DNA from 2 places in the Streptomyces sp. NPDC001796 genome. Region 2 is predicted to be linked to the other one. Evidence: riboswitches for the same ligand, from Rfam matches in the RefSeq annotation. Region 2 holds a riboswitch; the other holds the start of a gene.
The links. A riboswitch is a leader RNA that binds a small molecule or an ion and turns the genes downstream of it on or off. The one in region 2 is predicted to bind glycine.

Region 1 (11,239 bases), on a different contig from region 2:
CCATCCACCCTCATCTACGCGCGGAGAAGGACTCCAGGTACCGAACTCGGCCCTCCGCCCGGGACGTACGGACGTCAGTACGCCCCGCGCGCCGGCGGATAGCCGTAACCGCCCGCCGCGGGGGCCGGTGCCGTGGCGTGGGCCTCTCGGTCGTAGAACGGGCGGGAGTTGACGCGCAGCCACATCGCCACCGGGTCGTCCTCGTCGGACAGCGCGACCGTCGACACCGGAAGGCCCTCCGGGACGGCCGTGACGGACTGCTGCATCATCGCCCGCACCGAGTCGACGGCGGGCGGCGAGGTGTCGTAGACGTCCAGGCCGATCGCCAGGTAGGGGGCGCCGAGGGCCGGTTGCACCCAGGCGCGACGCAGGGAGCGCACGGCGGGCGTGCGGTGGGCGTTCTGGGTGAGCAGGGCGTAGAACTGCGGAATCTCGATGGCCGGTTCGGACAGCCGCAGGGGGCCCGCGGGCTGGCGGTCCAGACCGGCGGCGATGCGGCGCAGGTCCAGCCAGGGGATGCCGACGCCACCGCCGGGCGCGTGCGGGTTCAGCCACAGGCCGTAGTGGCCCGGGTAGAGGGCGCGGGCCACGTCGGCGCCGTCGATCACCTCGTAGGAGCGGGTCCAGCCGCTGGCCGAGAGCTCCTGTGCGGAGGTGACGCAGGGCGCGTAGCCGTGGCCGTCCACCTCCATGGTGGCGTACTGGGCGTCGGGCGAACCTGCCTGGCCGTGCCACAGCAGCATCCAGACCCTGCCGGTGGAGGGGGTCGCGAGCGCGCGCAGGAGCGCCTCGTAGGCGTCGTAGCGCCCGGGCGTCACCTGGCGCAGCATGTGTTCGACCTGGCCGGCCGCGGTGCCGCTCGCGCTCACCCCGCTCACCCTTTACCGCCCCTTCGCTGACGATGTGCTGCGCATATGAAACCAGGTTAGGCGGGTCCGCTGACAGCCGGTGCGGTGTGGCTGCCACCGGCCGCGGGGTACCCAGGAGCTCGGGGTCTGCTGCCGGCCGGCGGGTGCGGCTCGTTCGTGGCTGGGCGCGCAGTTCCCCGCGCCCCTGAGGGGGCGCCCCTGAGGGAGCGCCCTGCTCAGTACCCCTGCTGGTAGAACGGCCGGACCTTCTCTCTCATCCAGTCGGCCACCGGGTCCTGGGCCACGTCCAGGAGGACCAGGTTGACCGGCCACTCGACCGCGACCTCGGCCAGGGCGCGGCCCAGGGCGTCCATGGGGAGGGTGCGCAGGTCGCCCTCCCACTGGGAGAGCTCCACGCCGATGAACAGCACCGGGTCCGCCGTCTCGATGGCGGCGAGGCAGCGGCGTGCCGTGAGGACCACACCGGTCGCCGTGAACTCGGCGGACGCGGCGGCGAGGAAGTCCACCGGGTCGTCCTGCCAGTCCGGTTCGAAGAGGCGGACGCGACCGCCGGTCGTGGGGCCGTCCAGCGGGGTGCGTCCCACGCGGCACAGCTCGGCCACCGCCTCCGGAGGCAGGGGTATGCCGACCACGCCGCCCGGGTTGACCGCGATGCCGACCTGTGGGGGCAGCCCGCGGGCGAACTCGGCGGCGGGCGCGACGGTGTACGACATATGGCCGCCGGCGGCGTGGCGGAACTGCTCCTCCGAGCTGAACACCGGGACGTACGCCTGGCCCTCGATCTCCAGCGTGGGCAGGTCGAGGGGCCCGCTGTGCGGGCCGCCGCCGTTCGGCAGCGGCACCCACAGGTAGCTGCGCCCGAGCACCTCGACGATCCGGCCGCCCGCCGAGGGGATGCCGAGCGAGGCGGACAGCACCTCCTCCAGCTCGTTGCCCGGCCATCCGCCGTGCGGATGGGGGTGCGACTGTGCCGGGAAGTCCGCGGGAAGGTCCGCCGGGATGTCCATCTGCCTACCGCCTGCCGAGTACCACTGGTGTGGCGAAAAGGCTAACGGGTGCGCGGGCACCGCGATTCATTCCGCCCCTTCCGCCCGGTCCGCGAAGTCGATCCGGCGCAGCACGTCCGCCGCGTCCCGGTCGAGCAGGACCGCCGAGCCGCAGCCCTCCGGGAGCCGGCCCCGTTCGACGGCGCGCAGCAGATGGCGGGTGGCGCGGCGGTGGCGCAGGAAGGCGTAGCGGGAGACCCCTCGGCCCCTCTCGCGCTGGCCGTCCAGGGCCGTGTCGGGGGTGACGTCGAGCAGGAGCAGATGGAGCGTGCCGCCACGGCGCCGGGCCTCGCGGGCCAGCCAGGTGCGCACCCAGGTCTGGGTACCGCAGTCGTGCACGACCACTCCGCTGTCGGCGCGCAGGGCCCGGCGCAGGCCGGCGTAGTGCGCGAGGCGGACCAGGGGGCGGTAGATCCCGTACGGCAGGAAGCGGGCCAGGCGGGCGTCCCAGCGGTCGCGGGTGTCCTGGGAGTCGACGCGGGCGCCGCGCACCGTGCGCCGCATGAGCGTGGACTTGCCGCTGCCGGGAAGGCCGGTGACCACGACGAGGTCGCGGGCGCCGAAGGTGAGCCCGTACGGGCTGCGGCCCCCTCGGTCGCGCAGGTCGCGGACCACCGGCGCCGGCACCGGCGCGCCGGCCTCCCGGGCCGGGACTCCGGGCTGCCGGGGCACCGCGATGCCCGTGGTCATGGCGTACGCCGTCGTCCTGTTCACCGTGATCGTCCTCCCTTGCGGTCAGGAAGTCCCATCCCCGCCGAATGTAAAGAGAAGGTAATGGACGGTATCTCCCCGTGGCGTTCGCGTACTGCCACAACCCGGTCACAGATGCGTCCGGAAGCCGGTCGCGGAGGCGGCCCCGGGCCGGTTGCCCACGCGGCCTGCCACGATCGGGCGAGGCGTGCAATGATGTGCCCGCCAACTGCATACCGGCCGCTTGAATCCGCGCGGGAGAGTTCCGGGGACGTACGGGTACGTACGTGGGCCCGGGCGCCGAAGGAGCAAGTCCCTCCCTTGAATCTCTCAGGCCCCGATACCGCGCGGGCGAGGCACATCTGGAAAGTGGGCCGCTTGTCGGTGGCTCCACCCAAGGTGCAAGCCGTGACGACCCGCCGTGCGGGCGTTCATGGCGAACCTCTCAGGTTCCGATGACAGATGGGGAGGACCGACCTCGCCCTTCCCCACGCTCGAATTCGCTCGCGCGCGGGGACCCACGCCCTGGGAGCACAACCGATGAGCAGTAGCCCCCTGCGCCGCACCGCGCTCGATGCCCTGCATCGTTCGCTCGGCGCGACGATGACCGACTTCGCCGGCTGGGACATGCCCCTCAGGTACGGCTCCGAGCGCGACGAGCACGTCGCGGTCCGTACCAGGGCGGGGCTGTTCGACCTCTCGCACATGGGCGAGATCACGGTGACCGGGCCCGAGGCGGACCGGTTCCTCAACCACGCGCTGGTCGGCGACATCGCCTCCGTCCGCGTGGGCCGCGCCCGCTACACCATGATCTGCCAGGAGGACGGCGGCATCCTGGACGACCTGATCGTCTACCGGCTGGCCGAGAACGAGTACATGGTCGTCGCCAACGCCTCCAACGCCCAGGTGGTGCTGGACGCGCTGACCGAGCGTGCCGCGGGCTTCGCCGCCGCGGTCCGCGACGACCGGGACGCCTACGCCCTGATCGCCGTCCAGGGCCCCGAGTCCCCCGGCATCCTGAAGTCGCTCACCGACGCCGATCTCGACGGCCTGAAGTACTACGCGGGCCTGCCCGGCACGGTCGCGGGCGTTCCCGCCCTCATCGCGCGCACCGGCTACACCGGCGAGGACGGCTTCGAGCTGTTCGTCGCGCCCGAGCACGCCGAGAAGCTGTGGCAGGCGCTGACCGAGGCGGGCGCCCCCGTCGGTCTGGCCCCCTGTGGGCTCTCCTGCCGGGACACGCTGCGCCTGGAAGCGGGCATGCCGCTGTACGGGCACGAGCTGACCACCTCGTTGACGCCCTTCGACGCCGGGCTCGGCCGGGTGGTGAAGTTCGAGAAGGAGGGCGACTTCGTGGGGCGTGCCGCGCTGGAGGATGCCGCCTCCCGTGCCGAGGAGAACCCGCCGCGCGTCCTCGTCGGCCTGGTCGCCGAGGGCCGCCGCGTGCCGCGGGCCGGGTACCCGGTCGTCGCGGGCGGCGAGGTGATCGGCGAGGTCACCTCCGGGGCGCCCTCCCCCACGCTGGGCAGGCCGATCGCGATGGCGTACGTCGACGCCGCGCACTCGGCGCCGGGCACGCCCGGGGTCGGGGTGGACATCCGGGGCAGCCACGAGCCGCACGAGGTCGTGGCGCTGCCGTTCTACAAGCGCCAGAAGTAGGCACTCGGCGGACGGGTGACGTGATCCCGCGCACCTCCGCCGTGCTCACGCACGCCTCCAGCAGTACTCCCTTCACCACCACTCCCCCGCGTACAGGAGAATTCAGGCCATGAGCAACCCCCAGCAGCTGCGCTACAGCAAGGAGCACGAGTGGCTGTCGGACGCCGAGGACGGCGTCGCGACGGTCGGCATCACGGAGCACGCGGCGAACGCGCTCGGCGATGTCGTGTTCGTCCAGCTCCCGGAGGTCGGTGACACGGTGACCGCGGGCGAGACCTGCGGCGAGCTGGAGTCGACCAAGTCGGTCAGCGACCTGTACTCCCCGGTCACCGGCGAGATCACGGAGGTCAACGAGGACGTGGTCAACGACCCGTCGCTGGTGAACTCCGAGCCCTTCGAGGGCGGCTGGCTGTTCAAGGTGCGCGTGTCCGAGGAGCCGGCCGACCTGCTGTCCGCCGACGAGTACGACGCCCACATCGCCGGCTGAGGAGCGCACCCGCAGATGACCCTTCTGAACACGTCCCTGCACGAGCTCGACCCGGAGGTCGCCGCAGCGGTCGACGCCGAGCTGCACCGCCAGCAGTCCACCCTCGAGATGATCGCCTCCGAGAACTTCGCCCCGCTGGCGGTCATGGAGGCGCAGGGCTCGGTCCTCACCAACAAGTACGCCGAGGGCTACCCGGGCCGCCGCTACTACGGCGGCTGCGAGCACGTCGACGTCACCGAGCAGATCGCCATCGACCGGCTCAAGGAGCTGTTCGACGCGGAGTACGCCAATGTGCAGCCCCACTCCGGCGCCTCCGCCAACCAGGCCGCCCTGTTCGCGCTGGCCCAGCCCGGCGACACCATCCTCGGCCTGGACCTGGCGCACGGCGGCCACCTGACCCACGGGATGCGGCTGAACTTCTCGGGCAAGCAGTTCCACGTGGTCGCCTACCACGTGGACGAGATCGGCCTGGTCGACATGGCCGAGGTCGAGCGGCTGGCCAAGGAGCACCGCCCGAAGGTGATCATCGCCGGCTGGTCGGCGTACCCGCGGCAGCTGGACTTCGCCGCCTTCCGCCGGATCGCGGACGAGGTCGAGGCGTACCTGTGGGTCGACATGGCGCACTTCGCGGGCCTGGTCGCCGCCGGTCTCCACCCGAACCCGGTCGAGTACGCGGACGTGGTCACCTCCACGACCCACAAGACCCTCGGCGGTCCCCGCGGCGGCATCATCCTCGCGAAGAAGGACTTCGCGAAGAAGCTGAACTCGTCCGTCTTCCCGGGCTTCCAGGGCGGCCCCCTGGAGCACGTGATCGCGGCCAAGGCGGTCTCCTTCAAGGTCGCCGCGTCGGAGGAGTTCCGGGAGCGCCAGCGTCGTACGGTGGAGGGCGCGAAGCTCCTCGCCGAGCGGCTGACGGCGGCCGACGCGCGCGAGGCCGGAGTGAACGTCCTGACCGGCGGCACGGACGTGCACCTGATCCTGGTCGACCTGCGCGAGTCGGAGCTGGACGGGCAGCAGGCCGAGGACCGCCTGCACGAGGTCGGCATCACGGTCAACCGCAACGCGGTCCCGAACGACCCGCGCCCCCCGATGGTCACGTCCGGCCTGCGGATCGGCACGCCCGCCCTCGCGACGCGCGGCTTCACGGCCGAGGACTTCGCCGAGGTCGCCGACGTGATCGCCGAGACGCTGAAGCCGTCCTACGACGCGGAGGCGCTCAAGGCCCGGGTGAAGGCCCTGGCAGAAAAGCACCCGCTGTACCCGGGTCTGAACAAGTGAGTCCCCGGTGGGGCACCCGAGGGAGGGTGCCCCACCACCCCCTGTCTTGAGGAGTGACCGTGGCCATCTCGGTCTTCGACCTGTTCTCGATCGGCATCGGCCCGTCCAGCTCCCACACGGTCGGCCCGATGCGCGCGGCACGCATGTTCGCGCGGCGACTGCGCAACGAGGGCCTGCTGCCCTCCGTCGCGTCGGTGCGGACGGAGCTGTACGGCTCCCTGGGCGCGACCGGGCACGGCCACGGCACCCCGAAGGCGGTGCTGCTCGGTCTGGAGGGCGCCTCGCCGCGCACGGTGGACGTGGAGACGGCGGACGCCCGGGTGGAGGCGATCAGGACCGGGGGCCGGATCGAGCTCCTGGGCGAACACGAGATCGCGTTCGACTTCGACAAGGATCTCGTGCTGCACCGCCGCAAGGCGCTCCCGTACCACGCCAACGGCATGACGATCTGGGCGTACGACGGTACGGGCGCCGAGCTGCTGTCGAAGACGTACTACTCGGTCGGCGGCGGCTTCGTCGTGGACGAGGACGCGGTCGGCGCGGACCGCATCAAGCTGGACGACACGGTCCTGAAGTACCCCTTCCGCACCGGCGACGAGCTGCTCCGCCTCACCGAGGAGACGGGCCTGTCGATCTCCGCTCTCATGCTGGAGAACGAGCGGTCCTGGCGCACCGAGGAGGAGATACGAGCCGGGCTGCTGGAGATCTGGCACGTCATGCGGGAGTGCGTCCGGCGCGGCATGTCCCGTGAGGGCATCCTCCCCGGCGGTCTGAAGGTGCGCCGCCGCGCGGCCGTCACGGCCCGCCAGCTGCGCGCCGAGGGAGACCCGCTGGCGCACGCGATGGAGTGGATCACGCTCTACGCGATGGCCGTGAACGAGGAGAACGCGGCCGGCGGCCGGGTCGTCACCGCCCCCACGAACGGGGCCGCGGGCATCATCCCGGCGGTCCTGCACTACTACATGAACTTCGTGCCGGGCGCCGACGAGGACGGCGTGGTCCGCTTCCTGCTCGCCGCGGGTGCGATCGGCATGCTCTTCAAGGAGAACGCGTCGATCTCCGGCGCGGAGGTCGGCTGCCAGGGCGAGGTCGGCTCGGCCTGCTCCATGGCGGCCGGCGCGCTGGCGGAGGTGCTCGGCGGCACCCCCGAGCAGGTGGAGAACGCGGCCGAGATCGGCATGGAGCACAACCTCGGCCTGACCTGCGATCCGGTCGGCGGTCTGGTCCAGATCCCGTGCATCGAGCGCAACGGCATGGCGGCGGTGAAGGCGGTCACGGCGGCCCGCATGGCGATGCGCGGCGACGGCTCCCACAAGGTCTCCCTCGACAAGGTCATCAAGACCATGAAGGAGACCGGCGCGGACATGTCCGTCAAGTACAAGGAGACGGCGCGGGGCGGGCTGGCCGTCAACATCATCGAGTGCTGAACAGACAGAGCTCCGGAGGCATCCTGGCCCTCCGGAGCTCACGACCGCCGGTCACCTCGCCCGCCGTCGGCGCCGCCAGCGCCTCCGGGACGGCGGCGCATCGGGGGCGGCGGGGGTGGCAGGGGCGTCGGCGGGGGCAGGGGCGTCGGCGGGGGCAGCCGGGGCGGACTGCTGGCCCAGAAAGAGCATGGAGGCGAACTTCAGTACGTCACCGCGTACACCCTCGCTCTTGCGGGAGAACCACTCGAGGACGAGGAGCTTGAGCAGGACGGCGGTGACGAGGACGGCGGCGCCGGCGGCGACGGACTGCAGGGGGGAGAGGCCGGCGAAGTGGGCGGTGAGGGAGCCGGTACCGGCGGCGACGACGGTCTTCACGGACGTGGTGGACATGGCTGTTCACTCCTCGGGAAGGGGGGCGGCCGGTTCGGCCGTCGGGCGTTCTGCCCGCTTCCCCAAGGGAACCGAGGATTTCCCAGCCACTCCACGGGCCTCTTTCTGAACTCGAACTCACTTGGGCCGCTTGGCTGTTGAGCCGCGTTCAGATCGAGTTACGGACCTGGTTCACCGGCGCTAGCATGAGGCCATGGGGGACGGAGTTTCACAGCAGGACAGACCGCATGTCGCCGCACTCGGCGAACTGATCCTGGAAAGCCGCACGGGGGGCCGGACACAGCTGAACGGAGTGGCAGCGGCCATCCTGTTACGGCTGCTGTTCCAGAAGGGGCAGTTGGTGTCCTCGGAGAGCATCAAGGCGATGCTGCCGCGCAGCGGGAGCGACGACGCTGTGTACACCCACGTCGGCAAGCTGAACAGCCGGCTCAAGGAGCACGGTGTGGCGATTCCCCGCCGGAATTCCGGTGGTTATCGGCTGCCGAAGGACCTCATCCGGCTCGATGCGTTCGAATTCCCCGAGCGAGTCGCGGCGTTGGGGAAGCCGCCGCACGCCGACGAGGTGGCCCGCCTGCTGGCGATGTGGCGAGGCGATCCGCTGCAGGTCCACCACCTGGTCGAGCCCCGGCACTGGACCACGGCTCTGAAGGCGCGCAGTGTGCTCATGACCGGCGTGTCCGAGCTGTTCCGGCGGGGCGTCGAGGTCGAAGGCTGGGACGCGTTCGCTGACCGGTTCGGTGACGATCAGGCGGTGAAGACGGCGGACGCGTTGCATCCGGGTGGGCGCGCGGCGGCGCGGCGGCGGCTGCTGATCGTGGAGGACGACGAGCAGATCTGCCGGGCGCTGCAGACACTCCTGGGCGACTTCGACACCACGGTCGTCCACAGCCTCGACGAGTACTACCTGCTCATGCGCGGCAACCCACCTCGGTTCCATGGTGCCCTGGTGGATCGTCACCTCACCCAACGCAACAACGACCAGTACGGCTATGCCGCCCTGCAGGACCTGCAGAGCCGCGGAATACCCCGGATACTCATCACCGCGTTCTTCCCCGACGGCGACGTGGAGGTGAATTACCGCAACCTCATCGAGCGTTTCGGGCTGTCCGGCATCTGCACCAAGGCGAGACCGGATGTCGGCGGCTTCGACACCCTCGCCGTCCGCGAGGCCGTCGACCGCATGCTGAGGGGCGGCTGAGACCCCTCAGCGCGGCGGCGGGGTCTCTGTCACCGGCAGCTCGATGCGGACGTGGGCGCCGCCCAGGTCCTGCGAGCGCGACAGGAACGCCAGGGTCCCGTTGTGGGCGACGATGAAGTTGCGCGCGAACGTCACCCCGCGGCCGCTGCCCTTCGGGGCATCCGGCGGCCCGCTCACCGTCCCGTTGAGGAACGGCAGCCAGTTCTCGGCCACCCCCGGCCCGCTGTCCTCGATGTCGATCCGGGCGACGGGCCCGCCCACCCCCTCGCTGCCCCGCCGCAGCAGATCGAGGGCCACCCGGATGCCACCTGTGGTGCCGACCTCCCGCAGGGCGTTGTCCAGGAGGTTGTCCACCGCCATCTTCAGCAGCCGCTGGCTGGCCCAGACGACCACTTCCCCGTCGGTGCGCGGCAAGAAGTCGACGGCCACCCCCGCCGGTGCGTGGTCCAGCACGCCGAGGCAGTGGCTGAGCAGTTCGGCGCGCAGGTTCAACCGCTCCTTGGCGTTCAGGTCGTCGTACAGCCTCTTCGGGTCACGAGAGCGGGCCTCCGCCTGCTGGCCCTCCGCCAGGGCACGCAGTGCCGTCTCCAGGTCGGTGCGGTGCTGCTCCGGCAGGTCGCCCCGCTCCAGCATCCGCCTGATGGTGTCCGTGGCCCCCATCAGCCGGTTGACCATGGTGTGCGTGTACGACTCCCTGACCTCCAGCAGCCCGAGCACCGCACTCTCCTCGCTGCGGTCCCGGCGGTCGTACAACTCCCGCAGGTCCCCATCGAGGCGCGACTCGAGGCGGTGCGGATCGGGGCCGATGAGGAGGGCCGCGAGGCCGGGGCCGTTCCAGCGGTAGCGGCGCTCGCCCTCCTGGCGCAGGAACCCGGCCGTGGCGACCCGGGCCAGGGCCGGTCCCACTTCCATCGGCGGGCTCCCGGCGCCGGACGAGGATGCTTCGATGACCGCCGCGACGTCGTCCTCCATCAGCGTCAGGTCCGGCTCGTCCCGGACGAGCAGCAGCACCGACCGCAGCGCGGCGGCCGCTTCCCGGTCAGAGCCGAGGAACGACCGCTCGACCACCGCGTCGTGGAAGGCCGCCTGGGCGACCGGGTCGGCGCGCCACGCGTCGAGTGCCTCGGACGTCAGCTCGTAGGGCCGGTCGGTGTCCGGGAGCAGCCCGGCCAGGGCGGCGCGCAGCGCCACCGGGTGGCCGTCGGTGTCGTACAGGAGCATGTCCACGACGGCGTCGGTGGAGCGGACGCCGAGGAGGTCGAGCCACCAGGCGAGGTCCTCGTGCTCCTCGTGCGGGTGGGCCGCGGGTCCGGAGCGGTCGTCCGGCAGCGGCTGCCGACCCGCTACGTCCACGACCCGAAGGCCTCGGCCCATGGCGCGCAGCAAGTGAACGGTGCGGTGACTGCGTGGGGTGGCCATGCCGTGGCGGTCCGGAGCGGCGAGCTGGAGCAGCGTCCGCGCGTCGAGCACCGCGACGCCGGGCGGAAGCAGCCTGCGCTGCTCGGAGGTGGCCTGCATGCGCAGCACCAGCCAGGCCGCGGGCCGGTCCTTCGGCGGGACCTCGGGAACCCAGTCGTGCGGGCCCACGTACAGCCGCAGCTTGCGAGGCAGGGCGAGTTGCGGGATGCGCTGGTAGTCGGCGACGCCGGACAGCCAGGTGACGTATCCCGCGCCGCACTCCTCCACCGGGTGCCGGGCGGCATCGGCACCCAGGTGCGTGTCGAGGGCTGCGGCGAGGTTGCGCACGGTCTCCGCGGACAGGCGGCGGTGCAGCTCGGTCAGTGCCTCGATCAGGGCGGTGCCGGATTCGTCGACCGGCTTCCACTGGCTGCCGAACTCCGGGCGCACGCCCACCGATCCGGCGTACCACTCCAGTGCCTCGCGCAGCGGAACGTCCGCCCAGGGCCAGGTCCGCTGCCCCGGCACCGCGAGCGGACCTCCGATGGCGTCCGGGGAGGGTCCGGCGTCCAGCAGCCTTTCCGCGGCGGCCAGTTCGCCCTGGGCCAGGCAGCTGCGCACGGCCTGCTGCCAGTCGGCGCGGGCGGGCCCGGACGCCTCCACTCCAGCCGCGGCCCAGCCGTCCTCCTCCTGGGCCGTGGTGAGCCGCTCCTCCAGTTCGGCCACGCGGGCCTTCTCTGCCCTGGCGAGATCGCGCTCCCATGTGTTCAGAGCCGTGTCGGCATCCGCGGAGCGGA
Region 2 (11,239 bases):
CGTGACCCCGGAACTTCCGCTGCCCGTCCATGTCCTGGACCGGATCACCCCGGCCGGCGCGTCGGCCACCCGGCTCGCCGGATGGCGATTCCTCATCCGTTCCGGGGGCCGCGCCGTGGCCGCCGCCGAGACCATGCTGACGCCCGACGGCTGGGCCTTCTCGCACTTCTTCGAGGGCCCGTACGTCGCCGCGACCGAGCGCGCCGTGCTCCAGGCGGAAACCACGCTGACCGAGCCCTACCAGGCCCGGCTGCTGTCCGTGCCGGAGCTGTACATGCTCACACTGTGGCTGCACGGCGACTGCACCGCCGACGGCGCGACGGGCCACCCGGCGGCGAACGACCTCCTGGTGCCGCTCGCCCCTGCGCCGCCCGGCATCGCGGCGCACCGCCCGCACCGCGTCGCCGACCTCCTGCCGGTCCTGACCCACCGGGTCACCCGCACCCCGCTGCTCGGCCAGCCCGCTTAGCCTGCGGGTCTCCTCTCACCGTGCCCCGCCGCCGGAGACGGCCGCGGGGCACGCCCATGTCCGGGCCATCGAACGCCTCCGGACGCCTTCGCTCATTCGTGTCCCATCACGCTCGTACGAGGGGTGACGTGCGGGTCAGTCCATATGGACTAGCCCCTCCCGGCCACCGCGAACCATCCGAAGTGACCGTGCGGTAGGGCTGAACCGTCCGGGCGGGGGACGCGTCATGAACCTGTGAGGAGCGGTGCTGCGAAATCCCTGCGGATCGACGCCCGTGGGGCAACACTGGGTTCCTGACCGACGTATCCGACGGGGGGCGGCGATGAGCGACACGACGAGCCGCAGGACAGACACGACAGCCATCTCACACATACCGACAGAGCGAAAGATCCCCACCACCATGTGCCAGCACCAGCCACCGTGCCCGACCGCCGAATCCGCCGACCGGGAGTCCGCCCGCCTCGTGGCGCACCACCCGGAGCAGGGATGGAGCCTGCTGTGCAACGGCGTGCTCCTGTTCGAGGACACCGGTGAGCTTCTGCCGGACGGCCAGATCATCGCCCCGCACCGCCCGCTGGGCATCGACCAGGTGATGACAGCCGCCTGAGCGCGCACCAGGGCATCCGCTGCCCTGACACACCAGGGGCCGGCCGGAGACACGCTCCGCACCGGCCCCGACGCATGTCCGAGGGTGATCACTCCTCGTAGGCGTCCAGCGGCGGGCAGGAGCAGACCAGGTTCCGGTCGCCGAAGGCCTGGTCGATGCGGCGCACCGGCGGCCAGTACTTGTCCGCTGCCGAGACACCGGCCGGGAAGACGGCCTCCTCACGCGTGTAGGCGTGCTTCCACTCCCCGCCCAGCGCCGCCGCCGTGTGGGGCGCGTTGCTCAGCGGGTTGTCCTCCGCCGGCCACTCGCCCGAGCCGACCTTCTCGATCTCCGCGCGGATGGCGATCATCGCGTCGCAGAACCGGTCCAGCTCGGCGAGGTCCTCCGACTCCGTGGGCTCGATCATCAGCGTGCCGGCCACCGGGAACGACATCGTCGGCGCGTGGAAGCCGTAGTCGATGAGCCGCTTGGCCACGTCGTCCACGGTCACTCCGGTCGCCTTGGTCAGCGGCCGCAGGTCGATGATGCACTCGTGCGCGACCAGGCCGCCGGGGCCGGTGTAGAGGACCGGGTAGTGCGGCTCCAGACGCCTGGCGATGTAGTTGGCGGACAGCACGGCCACCTGCGTGGCGCGCTTGAGGCCCTCGCCGCCCATGAGCCGGACGTACGCCCAGGAGATCGGCAGAATGCCCGCGGAGCCCCAGGGGGCGGCCGAGATCGGGCCCACGCCCGTCTGCGGACCGGCCTCGGGCTGCATCGGGTGGTTCGGCAGATACGGCGCCAGGTGCTCGCGGACCGCCACCGGGCCGACACCCGGACCACCTCCGCCGTGCGGGATGCAGAACGTCTTGTGCAGGTTCAGGTGCGAGACGTCGCCGCCGAAGTGGCCCGGCTTGGCGAGGCCGACCAGCGCGTTGAGGTTGGCGCCGTCGACGTAGACCTGCCCGCCCGCCTCGTGCACCGCCGCGCAGATGTCGGCGACGTGCTCCTCGAACACGCCGTGCGTGGACGGGTACGTGATCATCAGCACCGACAGCTCGTCGCGGTACTGCTCGATCTTGGCCCGCAGGTCCTCGACGTCGATCTCGCCGTCCTCGGCGGTCTTCACCACGACGACCTTCATCCCGGCCATCACGGCGCTGGCGGCGTTGGTGCCGTGCGCGGAGGACGGGATGAGGCAGACGGTGCGCTGCTCGTCGCCGTTGGCGCGGTGGTAGCCGCGCACGGCCAGCAGACCCGCCAGCTCGCCCTGGGAGCCGGCGTTGGGCTGGAGGGAGACCTTGTCGTAGCCGGTGACCTCGGCGAGACGCTCCTCCAGCTCGTGGATGAGGGCGAGGTAGCCCTGGGCCTGCTCGGCGGGCGCGAACGGGTGCAGCTGACCGAACTCGGGCCAGGTGACCGGCTCCATCTCGGTGGTCGCGTTGAGCTTCATGGTGCAGGAGCCCAGCGGGATCATGCCGCGGTCGAGCGCGTAGTCACGATCGGCCAGCCTGCGCAGGTAGCGCAGCATCGCGGTCTCGGAGCGGTGCTGATGGAAGACCGGGTGGGCGAGGTAGTCGTCGCCGCGCAGCAGGGCCTGCGGGAGCGCGTCCTCGATGGTGGCGTCCAACGCGTCGATGTCGCCCCCGACGCCGAACGCGGTCCACACCGCGCGCAGCTGGGCCCGGCCGGTGGTCTCGTCGCAGGCGGCCGAGACGTGGTCGGCGTCGACGAGGCGCAGGTTGACGCCGCTCTCCCGGGCTGCGGCGACGACGTCGGCGGCCCGCCCCGGGACCCGGGCGGTGACCGTGTCGAAGTAGGTGCCGTGGACGACCTCGACCCCGCCGGCCGTCAGGCCCGCGGCGAGGACCGCGGCGTACCGGTGGGTGCGCCGCGCGATGTTCCGCAGCCCCTCGGGCCCGTGGTAGACGGCGTACATCCCGGCCATCACGGCGAGCAGCACCTGGGCGGTGCAGATGTTGCTGGTCGCCTTCTCGCGGCGGATGTGCTGTTCGCGCGTCTGCAGGGCGAGCCGGTAGGCCTTGTGGCCGTCGGCGTCCACGGAGACTCCCACGAGCCGGCCGGGCAGGCTGCGGGCGAACTTCTCCTGCACCGCCATGTAGCCCGCGTGCGGCCCGCCGAAGCCCATCGGGACGCCGAAGCGCTGGGTGGTCCCGACGGCGATGTCGGCGCCGAGCTCGCCGGGCGACTTCAGCAGGGTCAGCGCGAGCAGGTCGGCGGCGACGGTGACCAGGGCGCCCAGCTGGTGGGCCTGGTCGATGAGGGGCTTGATGTCGCGTACGGCGCCGGAGGCGCCCGGGTACTGGACCAGTACGCCGTTGATCTCCCGCTCGGCGACCTCGGCCGGGATGCCGGCGCTGAGGTCTGCGACGACGACCTCGACGCCGGTGGGCTCGGCGCGGGTCTGGATCACGGCGATGGTCTGCGGCAGCGCGTCCGCGTCGACCAGGAACAGGCCCTTCTTGTTCTTGCCCATGCGCCGGGACAGCGCCATGGCCTCGGCGGCGGCGGTGCCCTCGTCGAGCAGGGAGGCGCCGGAGGTCGGCAGGCCGGTGAGGTCGGCGACCATGGTCTGGAAGTTCAGCAGGGCCTCCAGCCGACCCTGGGAGATCTCCGGCTGGTAGGGCGTGTACGCGGTGTACCAGGCGGGGTTCTCCATCACGTTCCGCAGGATCACCGGGGGCGTGAAGGTCCCGTAGTAGCCGAGCCCGATCATGGAGTCCAGCACCTGGTTGCGGTCGGCGAGGGAGCGCAGCTCGGCCAGCACCTCGGCCTCGGTGCGCGCGCCCGGCAGGTCGAGCGCGTCGGCGTTCTTGATCACATCGGGTACCGCGGCGGCGGTGAGCTCGTCGAGCGAGCCGTAGCCGACGTGCGCGAGCATCTTGGCCCGCGCCTCCTGGTCGGGCCCGATGTGGCGGTGCTCGAACGGAGTGCCCTGTTCGAGCTCGGAGAGCGGGATGCGCTGGGCGGTCATTGCGGAGGCCTCCTGGTCTGACGCGACCTTCGAGGGGCACCACGGCGCGGGTACCCCGACGGCCTCCCCCTCTGTCATCTCGACCTGAGAGCTTCACCGGTCCGCCCGCAGGCTCGCCGGCTTTCACCGTCGGTGAGAGCGGAAGCCGTCGACACCCGCCCTGCTTTCCAGAGTGACCTCGTCCGTGCGGTACCTGGGCCTGAGAGATTCCGGGGAGGATTTGCTCCTTCGGCGCCTCCGGATCGCTCCGGAGGACTCTCCCGCACGGGGTCAACGGCCGCTTGCCAGACTACCAGCGAGAACGAGTCGGCAGCCTGCGCGGGAATCTTCAAGTGGCCGCCTTCCCGAATGTGCTCTTTCGTAGTGCTTACGGATGGGTTGCGACCAGTTGGAGGGACCGTGCAGACCGACATCGATCCGCGGAATCTGATCGGCCGCAAGGCGTTCGACCGCAATGGCCACAAGATCGGCACGATCGACGAGGTGTACCTCGACGACGCCACGGGTGTACCGGAGTGGGCGGCCATACGGACCGGCCTGTTCGGCAGGGACGCGTTCGTCCCCCTGGAGCCCAGCGAGCTGGTCGAGGGTGCGCTGTACGTCCCCTTCGAGCGCGCCCTGATCAAGGAGGCCCCCGACTTCGGCGTCGGCCGCCACCTGTCACCCGAACAGGAACTGCAGCTCTACCACCACTACGGCCTGGACGTCTCGGCACCTCCGCCGCCACCGGACCGTGACTTCGGCCGTTTGGCGGGGTCGGACGAGACGTGACGGGTCGAGGGCGGACGTCCGGGCCTGCTCACCGCTGTCAGGTGCCCGTGCCCGCGGGGGCCGGGCGCCCCGCGATCCCGGGGACGTCGGGCACCAGGGGCAGCGGGTCCGCAGGCTCCAACTGAGGGTCGTCGACGCTGAACGTGCGGACCCGGCCCGGCTCCGACTGCGGTGTCTCGAACCGTACGGTCACCCTCCCCAGCCCGCTGCCCTGCACCCATCCCGGCCCGTACTCGGCATGACGGACGTCGTGCCCCGCCAGCCAGACCCGCTCCGGTGACGCCGCCGGCTCTTCGGCGAGGGGCTCCTCCGCCTCCGGTCGCTCGTCCGTCGTGGCCTCCCCCGCCGCCAGGTGGGCCTGGGCGAACAGGTCCTCCTGTGTGTAGTCGGCAAGTCCGCTGACGCCCACCCCCAGCAGCCGTACCCCGCCGGTCGTGTCCACGGGCTCCAGCAGCCGCGCCGCCGCCTCGCGCACCACCGCGGGATCGTCCGTGGGCCCCCTCAGGGTCTCGGACCGGGTCAGGGTGGAGAAGTCGTATCTCCGCACCTTCAGCACGATGGTCCGCCCCGACAATCCGGCGTCCCGGAGCCTGCGCACACACCGGTCCGCCAGCCGCTGAACCTCCAGGCCGATCCGCAGCCGGTCGTGGATGTCGACGTCGTACGTGTCCTCGACGGACACCGACTTGGCCTCCCGCTCGGCGACCACCGGCCGCTCGTCGTGCGCCAGCGCCATCGCGTACAGAGCCTGCCCGTGCGCCTTGCCGAGCAGCCGTACGAGCTCGTCCTCGCCCGCCTCGGCGATCTCGTCGATCGTGGTGATCCCGGCCCGCCGCAGGTGGTCACCGGTCGCCGGGCCGACCCCCGGCAGGGTGCGCACCGGCATCGGGCCGAGCAGCGCGCGCTCGGTACCCGGCCGTATCAGCACCAGACCGTCCGGCTTGGCCTGCTCCGAGGCGATCTTGGCGAGCATCTTGGAGGCGGCGAGCCCCACGGAACCCGTCAGCCCGGTGACGGCCCGGATGTCCGCACGCAGCTGCACGCCTGTCAGCCGCGCCGACTCCTCGTCCCAGGCCGCTTCCCCGGCCTCCAGGTCCACGAACGCCTCGTCCAGGCTCAACGGCTCAACCAGCGGAGACAGGCCACGCAGCAGGGACATCACCTGCTCGCTGATCCTGCGGTAGATCCCGAAGCGCGGCACCAGGTACGCGGCGTTGGGCGCGAGCCGGCGTGCCTGGGCCATGGGCATCGCCGAGTGCACCCCCAAGACCCGCGCCTCGTAGGACGCCGTGGCCACCACTCCGCGCGGCCCCAGCCCGCCCACGATCACGGCCTTCCCGCGCAGGCTCGGCTTGGCCGCCTGCTCCACCGAGGCGTAGAAGGCATCCATGTCGAGGTGCAGGATGGTCGGCGCGGTTCTCACATCTCCGATGCTGCCCTACGCCACTGACAATGCGGCTCTGCCGCGGCCTGCCTCTCAGACGGCCCGGTTGCGCCGCCGCGCCAGCTCGTCCGCCGGGTTGTGGCCCACGATGGTCTCACCCGTGTCGACACGTTCGCCGTGCAACTGCGACAGCGCGTTCTCCACGTCCCGCCACACGACCCCCACGGCGATGCCGAAGATGCCCTGCCCGCCCTGGAGCAGGGCGTGGACCTCGTCCGGGGACGTGCACTCGTAGACCGTCGCGCCGTCGCTCATCAGCGTCATCCGCTCCAGGTCGCGAAAACCTCGCTCCCTGAGGTGCTGGACCGCGGTACGGATGTTCTGCAGGGACACTCCGGTGTCGAGGAAACGCTTGACGATCTTCAGGACGACGACGTCGCGGAAGCTGTACAGCCGCTGTGTCCCCGACCCGTAGGCGGGGCGCACGCTGGGTTCGACCAGACCGGTCCTGGCCCAGTAGTCCAGCTGCCGGTAGGTGATGCCCGCGGCGGCGCACGCCGTGGGGCCGCGATAGCCGATGTCCTCGGAAGCCGCCCCTCCGCCGCCCGGCACGGGCGTCGGCCGCTGAGGGGCGGAGCCGGTCGCGTTGCCGTGAAGCCGGTACGGACCGCTCTCCCCCAGACTGTGTCCAGGGGCACCCCCAGCCGTACCGCCGCCGCTGCTTCTCACGCCGACCTCCGTCCTTGACCTGCCTTCTCGACGGTAGGCAGTCACCACGGGTGCGTCAACGATCGCCACACTCGGCACGCCGAGTGATAATCACCCTAGGAGTGGTTTCCCGTGCCCTCCCGCGGGGAAAGGCTAGCCGAATGCTCCCCGCGGGCCCTCGAGGGCCGCGGCCCGGCCGCCTGCCCCTCTGCCACACCGCCCGACGGCCGCCCACGGCGGCGGGAGCTGTCCGGCCCCGGGACACGGCCCCGCGTTCCGGGCCATCCCCTTCAACGCAGTGCGCAAGCCCACACCGAGGCCGGCGCGCTCGGGCCCGTGCCCATACCCGGTAAAGGGACGCCGCAGACACACGACGGGCAAGCCGCGGGCGCCGCGTCGCCCGTCGGCCCAACCCTCGCGGGGACCCTCACTGGCTGCTGGTGCCGAAGTCCTCCGGTGAGATCTGGTCGAGGAACTCGCGGAACTTCTCGACCTCGTCCTCCTGCTCGTCCGGGATGGCGATCCCCGCGTCGTCCAGCACCCCGTCACTGCCGTAGATCGGCGTGCCGGTGCGCAGCGCGAGAGCTATGGCGTCGGACGGGCGGGCGCTCACCTCGACGCCGCTGGCGAATACCAGCTCCGCGTAGAAGACGCCTTCACGCAGATCCGTGATGCGCACTTCCGTGAGCTCCTGCCCGACGGCCTCCAGCACGTCCTTGAACAGGTCGTGCGTCAGAGGTCGCGCGGGGGCCATGCCCTGCTGGGCGAACGCGATGGCCGTCGCCTCCCCGGGGCCGATCCAGATGGGGAGGTAGCGGTCGCCCCCCACTTCACGCAGGAGCACGATCGGCTGGTTGGAGGGCATCTCGACCCGGACACCTACGACATCGAGCTCGTTCACACAGCAACCCTAGGCCGTGCTCGGGATGTTTGGGTAGTCGGGCACAGAACGCCTGGCCGATCCGCCCACGGCGAACGCCCGGATCAGGGCAGCCGCACGCCCAGCGCGGACTGCACCAGCGCCGCGTGCAGTTTCACCGCGAGCCCCGCGAGCTCCTTCGTACGGGCCTCGGCGTGCGCCCTGGTCTGTGGATTGCGGTGGCGGCGCAGCGGGGCCACCACCTGGTCCACCAAGCCGGCCTCGCGGTCCGCGGCGGCCTTCACCGCGCGCAGATGGCGTGGCTCGATGCCGTGCCGGCCCAGTTCCACCACGAGAGTGGCCACGGTGATCGCCTCGGCGTCGTACGTGCCGTCCGGCAGCGGTGTGAGCAGCCCGTACGACTCCCACTCCTGAAGCTGCTCGGCACGGATCCCGGCGGCCGTCAGCAGCTCCTCGCGGCCGATCCGGGCGGGCGTGGGGCTCTCCGGCTCGCCCAGGAGGTCTCCCAGCAGCTCGCCCTCGCCGGTCTCCCCGGGTCGGCTCAGGGACGGCAGGCGCACCTCCTCGCCCCGTTCCAGGGCGTCCAGGTGCTCGCGGATCACCTTCAGCGGCAGATAGTGGTCCCGCTGCATCCTCAGCACCTGGCCGAGCCGCTCGACGTCACGCGCACTGAACTTGCGGTACCCCGAAGGGGTCCGCTGCGGCTCGATGAGCCCCTCCGACTCCAGGAAACGGATCTTGGAAATGGTGACTTCGGGGAACTCCTCGCGCAGCACGTTCAGCACCGTGCCGATGCTCATCAGCCGGCCGTCCGCCGCGGCGGTGCCGCTGTCGGCACCGCCGCTCGGTGTGTGAAGCATGGACCCTTCCCCGTGCGGGTCAGATGCCCCGCTGGCTCGCGTAGAAGACCAGCCTGTACTTGCCGATCTGCACCTCGTCGCCGTTGTGGAGCGCCACCTGGTCGATGCGCTCCCGGTTGACGTACGTGCCGTTGAGGCTGCCGACGTCGGCGACCGTGAACATGCCGTCGGGGCCCCGGCGGAACTCGACGTGGCGGCGCGAGACCGTCACGTCGTCCAGGAAGATGTCGCTCTGCGGATGGCGCCCCGCCGTGGTCAGGTCGCTGTCCAGCAGGAAGCGACTGCCCGAGTTCGGGCCCCGGCGCACCACCAGGAGCGCCGAGCCGAACGGCAGCGCCTCCACGGCCGCCTGCGCCTCGGGAGACAGCGTCGGCACGGGCGTCTGACCGGTGGCCTCCGCGTCGTAGGCCTCCAAACCCGAGATGGAGATCGTGGACGTCGTCTCCGACGCACGCTCCGGAACCGCCCCGGCCCGCAGCGGCGCACCGCAGTTGGAGCAGAAGCGGCTGTTCTCCGCGTTGCGGTGACCGCACCGCGTGCACACCAGGGCCGACATGTCCCCGAAACCTATGCCGCCGGACGCGGCAGGGTCAACAGACGGCGCGCCCTGACCTCCGGAAATGTGACCGCCCGGACCACTGACCTGATCGCGGAACAGCGGCCGCTGGCCCTCCGCGTCTCCCGGCTGTGCACGATGGCGGGCAGTCGCGTTGTCGCTGCCCTCTCGCGCGCTCTTGCCGAACAACTTCGCAAACAACTTCACGGGCGATTCCCCTTGACCGAAACAGACCCGCCCGTGGGGCAGGACGAACCCTGACTGCATACACCGGCCGACCCGGACATCCTCACAACGTCCGTTTCCACCAGACAGTTTCCACCACGCACCACCCAATCGGTGCGCCGACCCCCCGCAACCTCATGCCCCTGCCGGACTGCTGTCATGCACCCCCGGTTCACTGGGAGGACGACCGAGCGTAGTCAGGCCGCTTCACCGCTCGCAAGGCGTCCACGACGATCTTCGTGGAACGCTCCACGGTGACCGTGGCCTGCTCCTTCTCAAGAGTCTGCACCACACCTCCTGGGATGTTGAGCGCCGGCTCGAGGTCCTGCGGTTTGCCGATGACCTTGAAACGGTAGGGCTGGGTGATCTTGTTCCCGTCGACGCCGACATCTTTCCCGGCGTCCGACAGATAGGTGCCGGCGACGACCCGTACGCCGTTGACCTCTATCGCCTCCGCCCCGGCCGCGCGCAGCTCCTGGATCGCGTCGAGCAGCATGTCCGCCTGGACCGTCCCCTTCGAATCCTGGACCGTCATCGTGATCCCGGGCCCTTCGGCGGCCACCGTGCCCGCAAGGATGCCGAGTTGCTTCTCCTTCTCGGCGGTCTGCTTGCGGGCCTCCTCGGCCCGGTTCGAGCTGTTCTCCAACTCGGCCCGCTGATCCTCGAGACCCTGCTTCTCGTCCTGAAGACGCTGCGTACGGTCGTCGAGTTCATCGAGGATGCGCACAAGATCCTCTTGACGCGCGCCGCGCAGGGCACTGCTGCCGTCGCTGTTGGAGGCGACCTGGATGGCCAGCCCGAAGCCCAGGCCGAACAGCAGGACGGCCACGATGAGTTGGGCGCGGGTGACGCGCGGCGGCCACAGTCCCTGCACCAGGCGCTGACGGCCGGTCAGTCCGGTGGCCTGCTCGTCGTCCGTCGTCCCCGACGTCTCGGGCGCCGCGGCCGGAACCTCCTCGGGCAGCTCCCTGCGCAGCCGGTGCTCGGAGGTCTGCGGCTGCTCGGTCTTCTCGTCCTCGTTGCTCATCGGCCTCACGCCCGGAACACGTGCCGGCGGATCGCCGCCGCATTGGAGAAGATGCGGATGCCGAGGACGACCACCACACCGGTGGACAGCTGCGCGCCGACACCCAACTTGTCGCCCAGGAACACGATCAGTGCCGCCACCACCACATTGGACAGGAACGACACCACGAAGACCTTGTCGTCGAAGATGCCGTCGAGCATGGCCCGCAGGCCACCGAACACGGCGTCGAGCGCCGCCACGACGGCGATCGGAAGGTAAGGCTCGACGACCGCCGGGACCTCGGGCCGGACCAACAGGCCGACCACCACTCCGACGACGAGGCCCAGTACCGCGATCACGATGTGCCCTTCTCTGTACTCGGTTGTGCTGTTCGTACGATCACACTGGGTGCGGCGGGCAGCCGGAGGTCACCCTCGGTGGAGATGCCCGTCCGGATCCCGTAGTTCTCCTGGAGCGCGTGCAGGTAGAGCCCGTCGGCGCTGTTCTGGAACCGCGTGCTGAGCCTGCCCCCGTCCCCCACCGCAAGCACCGTGTACGGCGGTACCAGCGGCCTGTTGTCCACCAGTATCGCGTCACCCGCGGCCCTGATCGCCGACAGGGCGGTCAGCCGCTGCCCGTTGATCGCGATCGCCTCGGCACCCGACTCCCACAGCCCGTTGACGACGCGCTGCATGTCCCGGTCGCGTACGCGCCCCGTGTCGGAGAAACCCGAGGTCTCACGCGGGTTGCCGCCGCCACCCGTGGTGGCTTCCTTGGCGTCGTCGACGACGAGCTTCAC

Region 1: another riboswitch for glycine. It lies ahead of gcvT (glycine cleavage system aminomethyltransferase GcvT); the one in region 2 lies ahead of gcvP (aminomethyl-transferring glycine dehydrogenase).

The regions. Positions count from the first base shown of each region.
Region 1 covers NZ_JBIAUC010000015.1:39,383-50,621, reverse strand. Annotated here, with positions in the region: gene ACFYZE_RS26100 (enhanced serine sensitivity protein SseB C-terminal domain-containing protein) at 75-869, opposite strand; gene ACFYZE_RS26095 (enhanced serine sensitivity protein SseB) at 1,085-1,876, opposite strand; gene ACFYZE_RS26090 (AAA family ATPase) at 1,943-2,635, opposite strand; glycine riboswitch at 2,851-2,961, shown strand; gene gcvT (glycine cleavage system aminomethyltransferase GcvT) at 3,146-4,264, shown strand; gene gcvH (glycine cleavage system protein GcvH) at 4,374-4,751, shown strand; gene glyA (serine hydroxymethyltransferase) at 4,767-6,029, shown strand; gene ACFYZE_RS26070 (L-serine ammonia-lyase) at 6,089-7,456, shown strand; gene ACFYZE_RS26065 (hypothetical protein) at 7,508-7,846, opposite strand; gene ACFYZE_RS26060 (hypothetical protein) at 8,040-9,044, shown strand; gene ACFYZE_RS26055 (ATP-binding protein) at 9,051-11,239, opposite strand, start outside.
Region 2 covers NZ_JBIAUC010000020.1:4,000-15,238, reverse strand. Annotated here, with positions in the region: gene ACFYZE_RS29505 (hypothetical protein) at 1-469, shown strand, start outside; gene ACFYZE_RS29500 (DUF5999 family protein) at 870-1,076, shown strand; gene gcvP (aminomethyl-transferring glycine dehydrogenase) at 1,165-4,050, opposite strand; glycine riboswitch at 4,228-4,323, opposite strand; gene ACFYZE_RS29490 (PRC-barrel domain-containing protein) at 4,450-4,821, shown strand; gene ACFYZE_RS29485 (DNA polymerase IV) at 4,859-6,244, opposite strand; gene ACFYZE_RS29480 (MerR family transcriptional regulator) at 6,299-6,934, opposite strand; gene ACFYZE_RS29475 (bifunctional nuclease family protein) at 7,341-7,814, opposite strand; gene ACFYZE_RS29470 (MerR family transcriptional regulator) at 7,898-8,653, opposite strand; gene ACFYZE_RS29465 (FHA domain-containing protein) at 8,673-9,545, opposite strand; gene ACFYZE_RS29460 (DUF881 domain-containing protein) at 9,607-10,461, opposite strand; gene ACFYZE_RS29455 (small basic family protein) at 10,467-10,799, opposite strand; gene ACFYZE_RS29450 (DUF881 domain-containing protein) at 10,796-11,239, opposite strand, start outside.